2 linked regions of the Hydrogenispora ethanolica genome follow. The protein of the gene in region 2 interacts with the protein of the main gene of each other region in a pairwise test. Links are inferred from orthologs where the notes say so. Each region holds a gene or a part of one and is shown on either strand. Other genes may lie near its edges.

The links.
Region 1: the proteins of EDC14_RS24705 (region 2) and ileS interact in binary tests that used the Escherichia coli proteins (3 or more experiments, as listed by UniProt). The link is inferred for Hydrogenispora ethanolica from one-to-one orthologs.

Annotation. Positions count from the first base shown.
Region 1 is NZ_SLUN01000028.1:46,859-50,866, forward strand. Bases 279-4,008 are described here. They hold ileS (isoleucine--tRNA ligase), read left to right. Parts: upstream 279-655; coding sequence 656-3,808; downstream 3,809-4,008. Other genes in these bases: speD (adenosylmethionine decarboxylase), read right to left, coding at 3,961-4,008. UniProt on the Escherichia coli protein: Catalyzes the attachment of isoleucine to tRNA(Ile). As IleRS can inadvertently accommodate and process structurally similar amino acids such as valine, to avoid such errors it has two additional distinct tRNA(Ile)-dependent editing activities.
Region 2 is NZ_SLUN01000052.1:15,559-23,583, reverse strand. Bases 2,288-5,084 are described here. They hold EDC14_RS24705 (ABC transporter substrate-binding protein), read right to left. Parts: upstream 4,253-5,084; coding sequence 3,323-4,252; downstream 2,288-3,322. Other genes in these bases: EDC14_RS24700 (sigma-54-dependent transcriptional regulator), read right to left, coding at 4,584-5,084; EDC14_RS24710 (sugar ABC transporter ATP-binding protein), read right to left, coding at 2,288-3,248. Also shown: EDC14_RS24720 (HEPN domain-containing protein), read right to left, coding at 9-389; EDC14_RS24715 (ABC transporter permease), read right to left, coding at 781-1,755; more of EDC14_RS24710, read right to left, coding at 1,752-2,287; more of EDC14_RS24700, read right to left, coding at 5,085-5,912; EDC14_RS24695 (sensor histidine kinase), read right to left, coding at 5,909-8,025. UniProt on the Escherichia coli protein: Part of the ABC transporter complex RbsABC involved in ribose import. Binds ribose. Also serves as the primary chemoreceptor for chemotaxis.

The DNA.
Region 1 (4,008 bases), on a different replicon or contig from region 2:
AACGCTTCTAAATGGTAAGCCTGAGCATTCTTTGAAGCGTGTCGGCCGGGCGTCCGCCGTCCGAACGACGTGGTTTTGGCCCGTGAGGCGGGATTCTCCGACGCGGACTCGTCAAAGTCAAAAATAAAACGAAAGTGAGTTTTACGATTTATTACTCCCGCAGAGGCGCAAAGGCGCAGAGTTTAGTCGCATAAAATCAACAACCCTTTCTCATTTTTCTCAGCGTCTCAGCGGAGAATGAATGGATGGGACTTTGACGTACCCCTGGATTCTCCGACGACGGAAGTTGACGGGCGCCGAAATATATATTATACTTAGAATGTTTTAGCATGATTTTCATGACTTGCAAAGGCGTTGAAGGAGAAGAGTACTGTTTCAGACGGAAGCTGCAGAGAGCCGGGGTAGGTGAGAGCCGGCGCTGGACCGGGAAACGGGAAGATCGCTCCGGAGCCGCGTTCCGAAAGGTAGCTTTTAGAACCGTGTAGGAATGGCCGGGATGCCGCCGTTAACGGCAATGAGCGGAAGAGCGTTTGACTCTTCAAGCTGGGTGGTACCACGGGTAAAGTGACTCGTCCCTATTGACAGGGGCGGGTTTTTTATTTGTACCCTATGGTTTGCGCGTTATTGAAGCAAAAGGATTGAAAGGAGTAATCCGATGGGCAAGTTTTGGGACGTTGAGACCAAAGTTCCCGTGAACCAACGGGAAGAAACGATGTTGCAAAAATGGCAAGCGGAAAAGATCATCGAACGGAGCGTGAGCGAGCGCGAGGGCGCGCCCCGGTTTATTTTCTACGAAGGACCGCCGACCGCCAACGGCAAACCCGGCATTCACCATGTTTTGGCCCGGACCCTGAAGGATACGGTCTGCCGTTATCAGACCATGCAAGGGTATCAAGTGAACCGCAAAGCCGGCTGGGATACCCACGGCCTTCCGGTCGAGCTGGAAGTCGAGAAGCAGTTGGGCTTCTCCTCCAAACAACAGATCGAGGCTTACGGCATCGAAGGCTTCAACACCAAATGCCGCGAGTCCGTCTTCACCTACGAGCGGGAATGGCGCCGGATGACCGAGCGGATCGGTTACTGGATCGACATGGACCATCCCTATATCACGCTCGATAACAACTATATCGAGTCGGTCTGGTGGATCCTCAAACGCTTCTTCGATGAAGGAATGATCTACGAGGGCCACAAGATCATGCCTTACTGCCCGCGCTGCGGAACGCCGCTGGCCTCCCACGAGGTCTCGCTGGGCTATAAGGACGAGACCATCGATTCGATTTATATCCGGATGAAAGCCGCCGACCGGCCGGACGAATACTTCCTGGTCTGGACCACCACGCCCTGGACCTTGCCGTCCAACGTGGCCCTGGCGGTCAATCCCGAATTCACCTATGTCCGGGCCCGCCGCCCCGAGGACGAGGCCGTCTATATCCTGGTCCGGGAGCGGGTCGAGGCCGTCCTGGGCAAAGAAGCGGAGATCCTGGAGGAATTCAAAGGCGAGGCGCTCTTGGGCCGGGCGTACGAACAGTTTTTGCCGTTCATCCGGACTGATTCCGCGACCGCTTTCAAAGTTTATGGCGCCGATTTTGTCTCCACCGAGGATGGCACGGGCATTGTCCATATCGCTCCGGCCTTCGGCGAGGACGACTATCAGTTGGGCAAGAAATATGATCTGCCGGTGCTCCAGCCCGTCGACAAAGAGGGCAAATTCACGGCCGTCATCACGCCGTGGGCCGGACGGTTCGTCCGGGAGGCCGATAAGGACATTACCCGCTACCTGAAGGCCGAGGGGAAACTCTTCTCCAAAGAGCGGCTGACACACTCGTACCCCTATTGCTGGCGCTGCGACACCTCGCTGCTTTATTACGCGCGGAAATCGTGGTATATCGCGACCACCAAATATAAAGAGCGGCTGATCGCCGCCAACCAAAAAGTAAACTGGTTCCCGGAGCATGTCGGGAAGGGCCGCTTCGGCAACTGGCTGGAGAACATGATCGACTGGGCGATCTCGCGGGACCGCTACTGGGGGACGCCGCTCAACATCTGGCGCTGCGAAACCTGTAACAAACTGACCAGCGTCGGATCCCGGCAAGAACTGGCCGAACGGGCCATCGAACCGGTCGACCCGGCTGCCATCGAGCTGCACCGGCCCTATATCGACGATGTCCATCTCCGCTGCGAATGCGGCGGCCGGATGACCCGCACCACCGAGGTGATCGACTGCTGGTTCGATTCGGGCTCGATGCCGGTGGCACAGTGGCATTACCCCTTCGAGCACCAGGATGATTTCGACCAGCTGTTCCCGGCGGATTTTATCTGCGAGGGGATCGACCAGACCCGGGGCTGGTTCTATTCGCTGCTGGCGATCGGGGCGTTCCTCTTCGGCGAGCCGCCCTATAAGAACGTGCTCGTCAACGACCTGCTGCTCGACAAGAACGGCCAAAAGATGTCCAAGACGCGCGGCAACGCGGTGGATCCATGGCAGATGCTGGAGAAGTACGGCGCCGACGCCACCCGCTGGTACCTGCTGGCGGTTTCGCCGCCCTGGACGCCGACCCGCTTCGACGAGGACGGCTTGAAGGACGTTTCGGCCAAGTTCTTCGGGACGCTTCAGAATGTCTATTCGTTCTTTACCTTATACGCCAACATTGACGGGGCCGATCCGGCCAGTTACCGGATTCCCGAAGCGGAGCGGCCGGAGATCGACCGCTGGATCCTCTCCAAGCTGAATTCGCTGATTGCGGAAGTCCGGGAGGATATGAAGGAGTACGACCTGACCCGGGTGGTCCGGGCGATCCAGAGCTTCCTCATCGACGAGGTCTCCAACTGGTATGTGCGGCGGACCCGGGACCGTTTCTGGGCGTCGGCGATGGACCGCGATAAGCAGGCGGTTTACCGGACGCTCTGGGAAGTATTGCTGGCGGTGGTCAAATTGATGGCGCCGTTCGCGCCGTTCCTGGCCGACGAGATTTACCGCAATCTGATCCAAGGCGCGCCGGGCGCCAAAGATTCGGTTCACTTGGAGCTGTATCCCGAGGCGAACCTTTCGCTGATCGACAAGACGCTGGAAGAGCATATGGGCTTGGTGATCGATCTGGTCTCGCTGGGCCGGGCCGCCCGGAACAAGGTCCAGATCAAGGTGCGGCAGCCGCTCGCGACGATGCTGGTGGACCGGAAACACCAGTCCGAGTTGACGCCTATGGCGGAGCTGGTCAAGGAAGAGCTGAACCTCAAGACGCTGGAGTTCATCGACGCCCCCGACGCTTATGTGGTCTATACGGTGAAACCCAACTTCCCGGTGTTGGGGCCGAAATACGGCAAGCTGCTCGGAGCCATCGGCGCGGCGCTGGGGAAGAGCGACGCGGCGACGCTCGTCAAGGAGTTGCGCGGTAGCGGAGTGATCAAGCTCGATGCCAACGGTACGGAAGTGATCCTGGGCCAGGAGGATCTGGAAGTGCGGGTCCAGGATCGGGAAGGCTTCGCGGTGGAGATGGATCACGGCCGCTATATCGTGCTCAACTTGCAGTTGGATCAGGCTTTGATCGAGGAAGGCCTGGCCCGGGAGGTCGTTTCCAAAGTGCAAAATATGCGCAAGACTCAAGGACTGGAGATGACCGACCGGATCCGGCTGAGCTTTGTCAGTGACGACGAGGTGGCCGCGGCCATGGAGCATTTCCGGGAGTATGTCATGGCGGAGACGCTGGCCTTGGTGCTCGAGCGGCAGCCGGCGGCGACCGGCAAGTTTGAAAAATGGGATATCAACGGCCATCCGGCGGAGATCCGGGTGGAACGGCAAGCGCAAGCGTAGGAAAGAGGTCATCAAAATTGGGAAAGAGGCCGGTTGGTTCGGCCTCTTTCCGGTGTGTTCGGTAGTTCCATAGCTGATTCTTGAACGCATCCAAAAAAGCGACACCTGGGAATACCAGGTGTCGCTTGATCGTATTTCGGTTCATTGCGAGATTAAGAAGCGTTTACCGCGAACTCTTCATCTGGCAGACCGCGCCGGAC
Region 2 (8,025 bases):
ATTCAACCTTAATCCAGTTCGTCGGAGAAATCCTCTTCAAAGGCTTCGCTATTCTCCAACAGATCCGTCACAAAATCCCAAATCTCATTGGCGGTGTCAATCACGTCCTCCGCTTCGGCCTCTTTGGGATTGACGGATAACAAGTATTCCAATTCCTCTTCGATCGAAGCGAAATCCGGTTCAATCTGCTGGCAAAGCTCGAACTGTTCCCGCAGGCGGGTCGGCGAGCGTTTTTCGTTGGCAATCAAGTAGGCCTGCAGCAGTTTTCCGACGCCCTGCTGGAGCAGTTGCAGACTCCGGGCCAAATCTTTGCCGCTTTCCTTCTCGGCCTGGGCCAAACATTGATCCGCCTCGTCAATCAAGACTTCAATGGTCGCAGAAATGGTCATCATCCCCCCATTGTTAATCCCTACATTATTCTGGAGCCATTCGCATTTCCCTGTCGCCATTCTTATTTTGAATGGGAGAAAATTTTCTTATACTCTCCGCTTGCACCCCCAGCCCCGGATCTTCCCAGGTCTCTTGCGAATGAACCTTTCCGGAAGATCGCTTCGCGAGTCCTTATAGCATATTGCAAAGCACCGTTTTTTAGCCCAGATCTTCGGGCCGCCGGATAGGGAAGCCAATACACTTGAACACCCGGGTAGCCTGCGACATATTTGCCTTGATTCTATCCGATGAAAAAGTTGAGCCAAAATCGCTCTCGCAAAGATATGGATAAAGGGCTGGCGCTTTCGCGACCAGCCCTTTCAGGATACCAAAACTTACGCCCGGATGAACTTATTTGGCCTTTCCTTTTCGGGTGCGGATTGCCACAGCCGCGGCCAGAACCAGGCCTTTGACAATCATTTGGCTATAGGGGTTGACGTTCATCAGATTCAGTCCATTATTCAAGACGTTGATAATCAGGGCGCCGATCAGGGTTCCGGCGATGGTGCCCTCGCCGCCGCTGATGCTCGCCCCGCCCAACACCACCGCGGCGATGGCGTCCATTTCAAAACCGGTACCGGCCAACGGCTGGCCGGAATTAAGGCGCGAAGCCAGGATCAAGCCGCTGATGGCCGAGGCCAAGCCGCACAACATATAGACCAGAATCTTGGTCCGGTTGACGTTGATCCCCGAAAGATGTACCGCTTCTTCATTGCCGCCCAAACCATAGATATACCGCCCGATCTTCATCTGGGTCAGCAGAATATATCCCAAGACATACACCACGATCATCACAATGGCCGGCACCGGGATCGGGCCCAGATACCCTCTTCCCAAAAAGACAAAGGATTCGGGAAGGTTGGAGATGGGATAGCCATTGGTGTAAACCAGCGCGATACCACGGGCGGCGGTCATCATAGCCAGCGTCGTGATGATCGGCGGGACTTTGAACCGGGTAATGGTCAAACCGTTGATCAGGCCGGCGACAATCCCAATCGCCAGTCCGGCGAGGATCCCCACCCAGAGACTATGCCCATTCACCATCAGGCTCGCGGCCACGGTTCCGGATAAGGCCACGATGGAACCGACCGACAGATCGATCCCGCCGGTGAGAATGACCAGCGTCATACCCACGGCAATGATGGCGTTCAAGGAGACCTGACGGGCGATGTTGATCAGGTTGGAAAAGGTGAAAAAGAAATCGCTGATAAAGGAGATGGCGATGCACATGAGGAGCAGGCCCAATAGCGCCCCGGCTTCCCTTTTTTCCAGCAAACCTTTGAGATTCTTGACGCCCTTTTCAAAAGCCACATTGGGTTGGTTCATATCTTTTCGCCTCCAGTTGCATAGGTTAATATCTGCTGTTCCGTGGTCTGCCCGCCGGGGAGCATCGCTTTGACTCTGCCTTCATGCATCACATAGATCCGGTCGCTCATCCCGATGATCTCCGGCAGCTCCGAGGAGATGAGAATCACCGCGATTCCCTGTTCCGCCAGGTGATTGATGATCTGATAGATCTCCCGTTTCGCTCCCACGTCCACGCCCCGGGTCGGCTCATCCAGAAACAGGATCTTGCTCCCGACAAACAGCCATTTGGCGAGGACCACCTTTTGCTGATTGCCGCCGCTCAAATTGACGACTTGCTGTTTGGGGCCGGGGGTCTTGATCCGCAAATCCCGCACATAATGATCGACGGTCTCCCGTTCCTTGGACCAGTGAAAGAAACAGCCGTTCATGATCTCTTCCAGTGCGGCGAAGGTCAGGTTCTCGCTGACGCTCATCTTGAGGACCAGTCCTTGCAGCTTGCGGTCTTCCGGGACCAAGCCGATGCCGGCCTCGATCGCGTCTTTCGGACATTTGAAATGGACTTTTTTGCCAAAAACCTCGATCTCCCCGACCGCCACGGGATCGACGCCAAAGACCGCCCGGGCGAATTCGGTGCGGCCGGCACCGACCAGGCCGGAGATTCCGACCACCTCGCCACGGTGAAACTCCATGCTGACATCGCGCAGCTTGGAATTGGAGAGATGCCTGACCGACAGGGCAATCTCCCCGGCCGTGCAGGTCCGTTTGGGAAATTCATCCTGAAAATCCCGGCCGACCATCATCGCAATCAGCTTTTTCCGGTCCGCCTCTCGGGTGATCAAGCTGCCCACGGTGCAACCGTCCCGCATCACGGTAACCCGGTCGGAGATGATGAACAACTCTTCCAGCCGGTGCGATATATAAATCGTGGTAACGTCTTTCTGCTTCAGGGAATTGATAATCCGGAAAAGATTTTCGATCTCATGCTGCGTGAGCGTGGCGGTGGGCTCATCCATGATGATCACATCGGCATTGACGGACAACGCCTTGGCGATCTCCACCATTTGTTGATAGGCGACGCTCAGCTTGTAAATGGGGGTTTTGACATCCAGATCTATATCCAGCTCTTGCAACAGAGCTTCCGTATCCCGATATAATTTTGGCCAATCGATAAAACCTTTGAGCGAACGGCCGGGCTCCCGGCCCAGATAAACGTTTTCAGCCACACTCAGATGCGGGATCAAGTTAAATTCCTGATGGATAATGCTAATCCCAAGTTCTTGGGCGTGTTGCGGCGATTTGATCTGTACTTTTTTGCCGTTCAAAATAATGGTTCCGTGATCCGGCCGGATGACTCCGGAGATCACTTTCATCAAGGTTGATTTGCCGGCTCCGTTCTCGCCGACCAGAGCCAACACTTCCCCGCGTTTCACATCCAACGAGACATTATTTAAGGCCCGGACGCCGGGAAAGTCTTTGACGATCTTCTCCAGCATTAGAATTGTATCTGACATCATTCAACCTCCTCGGGCTGATTGGAAAGGGCGCGGGAAGTTGCCCGCCGCGCCCTTTGCGACCTTAACCTGTCTTACCAGCTGAATCCTTTGGCATTCTCTTTGGTGATCAATTCCGATTTCACTTTAATCTCAGCCGGCACTTTCTGACCCTTCAACACTTTGAAGGCGACCTGCACGCCCTGGCGGCCAATCTCGGCGGGGAATTGCGAGGCGGTCGCGGCCAGAGCTTTTCCTTTCAAAATGGCTTCGACAGCGTTGGGGGAGCCGTCCACGCCGAGGATGAACATCTCGTTTTGTCTCCCGGCGGTCTCTACCGCGGCCAAAGCGCCGAGCGCGGTCGGGTCATTGATGCCGAACACCGCGTCGATCTTCTGGTGCGCCTGAAGGATATTCTCCATGACTTCCATGGATTTGGTCTCATTGGTTTCGCCGTTCTGCTCGGCCACGACTTTGATGCCCGGATACTTCTTGATTACATCTTTAAAGCCTTGGACCCGCTGCATTACCGAGGTGATCGGGGTGCCGTTGATGATAACGATGTTTCCTTTGCCTTTCAACCGTTTTACCAGGTACTCGCCGTCGAGCTTGCCCGCCAGGTAATTGTCGGTGGCGATGAAGCTGGTGACTTTGCCGCCTTCGGCGTTGACGTCCAGCGTGATCACGGGAATCTTGGCTTTGTTGGCAGCGACGACTGCCGGAGCGATCGCTTTGGAATCGACGGCGTTCAATAACAAGATATCGATCTTCTGCTGGATCATGTCTTCAACGTCAGAAATCTGTTTGGAGAGGTTGAACTGGGAATCGCCAACGATCAGTTTGGCGTTGGGATCCATCTTTTTCAATTCAGCCCGAATATTCTTTTCCATCGCTACAAAGAACGGATTGTTCATGGTCATGAAGGTAACACCGAAGACCCGCTGTTTGGCGGCGAAGCTCACCGTGGAAACCGACGCCAGGACGAGCGCAAATACGAGCAACAACACAACTGATCTCTTTCTCATGGATAATCGTTCCTCCCTAATGTTTTTCAGTGTCTGGCCAGACAATTTTATATATAAGCAAAATTCATGCCAACGGCTTCGAAACATCGCCGTTCCTTTCCTTAACAAACTGAAACAACTTTGTTTCGCGATCCATTCGGTAACATGGTTGTTACCCAAAGTTACATTTTGTAACTTTTGTAGGCTCCGCCACGCTCGAGATGAAGCTCCGGGGGTTATCCACAATCCCCATTTGCAAAATGAAAATGCCACGGGGATCAACGTTACACCAATCATGGAACGGTCCTCGTGGCATTCCGCTTCAACCTCGGCTTCGGCCGAGCAAACCACCTTACAGCAATCCGTACTTCGCCATCTTTTCGTATAAAGATTTTCGGCTGATCTCCAGAATCTCGGCCGCCCGGGTCTTATTCCAGCGGGCCATCTCCAACGCGGCCTGGATCTTCTCCTGTTCTTGCTTGTCTGTCAATTTCAACGACATCTGGGCCGTTTCAACGGCTGGCGGCGGATTCTCTTCCAGGTTCAACTGTTCTTCGAGATTGAAGCCTTTCTCCCCCAGGACCACGATGCGCTCGACGATATTCCGCAATTCCCTGACGTTGCCGGGCCAATGATAATTCTTGAGCATCTCCAGCCACTGCGGCGGGATGCTTTTCATGGGTTTGCTATATTCCTCGCTGTATTTCAGCAAAAAGTGTTTGACCAGCAACGGAACATCCTCTTTGCGCTCGCGCAGCGCGGGCATTAACAACGGCACGACGTTGAGCCGGTAATACAGATCCTCCCGGAAGGAACCGGCGTTTACCGCTTCCAGCAGATCTTTGTTGGTAGCGGCGATGATCCGGACATTGATTTTCACGGAATTGACCGCGCCGAGGCGGACCAATTCCCTTTCTTCCAGCACCCGCAATATCTTGGCCTGGGTGGCTAGGTTCATATCACCGATCTCATCCAAAAAGAGCGTGCCGCCGTCGGCCTGTTCGAACTTGCCGATACGCCGGGCAACCGCGCCGGTGAAGGCCCCTTTCTCGTAGCCGAACAGCTCGCTCTCGAGCAGGTTCTCGGGGATCGCGGCGCAATTAATCCCGATGAACGGCCGCTCTTTCCGGGGACCTTCCCGGTGAATGGCCCGGGCCACCAGTTCCTTGCCGGTGCCGCTCTCTCCCATGATCAGCACGGTCGCTTCGCTCGCGATGACTTTGGCGAGAGTCTGAAACAACCGTTTCATCGCCGGACTCTGCCCGATGATCCCTTCATAGGGTCCCGACGAGGAACTGGTTGCCGCCGCCGCGGGCGGCTTCAGATTTTCCGTGATTACGTTGCGTAAATTGCTGATCACAAACGGTTTGGTGATATAGTCCTTGGCGCCATACTTCATGGCCTGGACCGCGCTTTCGATAGTGCCGTAGCCGGTGACCATGACCACCGGCAACTGCTCATGGAGGGCCTTGATCCGCTTGAGCGTCTCAATGCCGTCCAGGCCCGGCATCTTAATGTCCAGTAACACAAGGTCTACCGGTTTCTCTTGAACGAGTTGGATCGCTTGCCAGCCGTCTCCGGCGGTCAGATTGGCGTATCCATCCCGGGCTAAAATTTCACAAAGGCTTTCGCGCATTCCCGCCTCGTCATCCACTACCAAAATTACCCGACGTCCCGTCATGAAAGCGCACTACTCCTTTCCTCACTGGCGATCTTCTTCAGACGGACGGTGAAGGTCGAACCCTTTCCTTCCGTGCTTTTCACATCAATGGTTCCGAAATGTTCCTGAATGATTCCGTAGCTGACGGACAATCCCAAGCCGGTCCCTTCGCCGACCTCCTTGGTGGTGAAGAACGGATCGAAGATCCGGCTGAGATGCTCTTTGGGGATGCCCCGTCCCGAGTCACAGAAGGCCAGATCAAAGCCTTGCCCGTCCCCGCTCTCGGCCAGCCGCACCGCCAACCGGCCGCCGCCCGGCATGGACTGGACCGCATTCAGGATGATATTCAGGAAGACCTGTTTCAGGCGGCTTTTGTCAGCCATCACCCAGGCCTCATCCAAGCCGTAATCCCGTTCCAAAACGATATTCTCCTTGCGCAGCTTGAACTCCACCAGATCCACGGTCTCCTCGATAATCTCCGGGAGATTGACCGGCTTGAAGCGGGTCTCGGACTGGCGGGAGAACTCCAGCAGGCGCTGGATGATTCCGGCGATCCGTTCGGTCTCCGACCCGATCTTCTTCAGGTAGGAATCGAGCTTCTCATCCTGAGTATCCATGCGGCAGACTTCGATATAATTCAGGATGATCCCGAGCGGATTATTGACCTCATGGGCCAGTCCGGCGTCCAGGTTGCCGATGGAGGCGAGCCGCTGGGAGATGGCCAGCTTTTCCTCGAGATTCACCCGGGAAGTAATATCCTCGATGATCATCACCACGCCGGCCGAGGACTGCTCCACATCCTCCAGCGGCGAGAAGCGGATGTTGGCGACGATCTTCCGCGTCCCGATCTTGCAATGGACTTTGGTCAGGATCTGGGTCTCGTGCGTCTCGATGACCCGCAGCAAATGCTTGTGGAGCAACGCGCCGTCCCCCAATTCCAGGAGATCTTCCAGGCTCCTGCCCACCAGCCGCTCGCGGGACTCGCCGAGCCATTTCTCAAATTCCAAATTGACCACGGTAATCCGGAAACCGCTGTCGACCACCACCAGGCTCATGGTCATGCTATCGACAATATTGGAAATATACTCTTTCATCTCGAAGAGATTCCGGTTGGCGTCCTCCAGTTGGCTCCGGCTCTCCTGGAGCGAGGTGGTCATCTGGTTGAACTCCGAAGCCAGGAGCCCGATCTCGTCCGAGCTTTCGACGGTGATCTTCTGGCCCAGATCGCCCCGGCCGATGGCTTGGACCGCGTTGACCAGCCGCAGGAGCGGTCCGACCGTCCGGCCGGACCAGAAATAGATGAGGACGAGCGCGATCAGCATCGCTCCCACCGCCACTCCGATCAGGATCCTGGCGGTCTCGTTGATCTTCTGGAGCGTTTTCAGGTAGGAGACCCCCACCGCCACGTAGTACTGGTCGTTGCCCTCGGCGTAGATGGGCGAGAATATGAAACTGTAGGGGGTCTTCTGAATCTTGATCTGAATCGGGTGCGCCAGATCCGAATGGGCCATCTCCGTCACTGGAAATCTGGCAATGGTCCCGTCCAAGAAACGGTTGTTCCGGAAAAAAGCCACCTCGGTTCCATTCACTCCGGAAACCTCTTTCAAGAAATTGGCGTCCAGATACTTGGTCAGGATCAGGTATCCCAAGAGCCGGTCGCGTTTTTGGATGGTGGAGGTGGATTGGAGGATGAACCGGCCACCCTGCAACAAATAACGGGTTCCGTCCCGCCGCGGCGCGCGGACGGGACTCGCGGCCGCATCCGCCGGCACGGCGGCCCCGGACGAGGCGTCCCTGGCCAATAGTTTATTATAGGCATCCCGCACTTCGATGTTGTCCACGTTCAGGCCGATCTTCAACTTCGTCAGATCCACGGACAACGAGTTTTGGACCGTGGCATACCCTTCCGGCGTCAGATACTTGTGATAGCGGAACAGGACGTTAGTGTACATCACCAGATTGTCGGTCTTGGCGTATTTCCGGCCGCGTTCCGCATACTGGGCCTCGATGGATTGGAGTTCCCGGATGATTCGGGCGGTCGACTCCCGGATCCGTTCGTGGGCATCCTTTTCATTTTGGGAAAAAACCAGCCGGGTGGCTGCGAAAGTGGAGACCAGCATCGGCAAAAGTACAA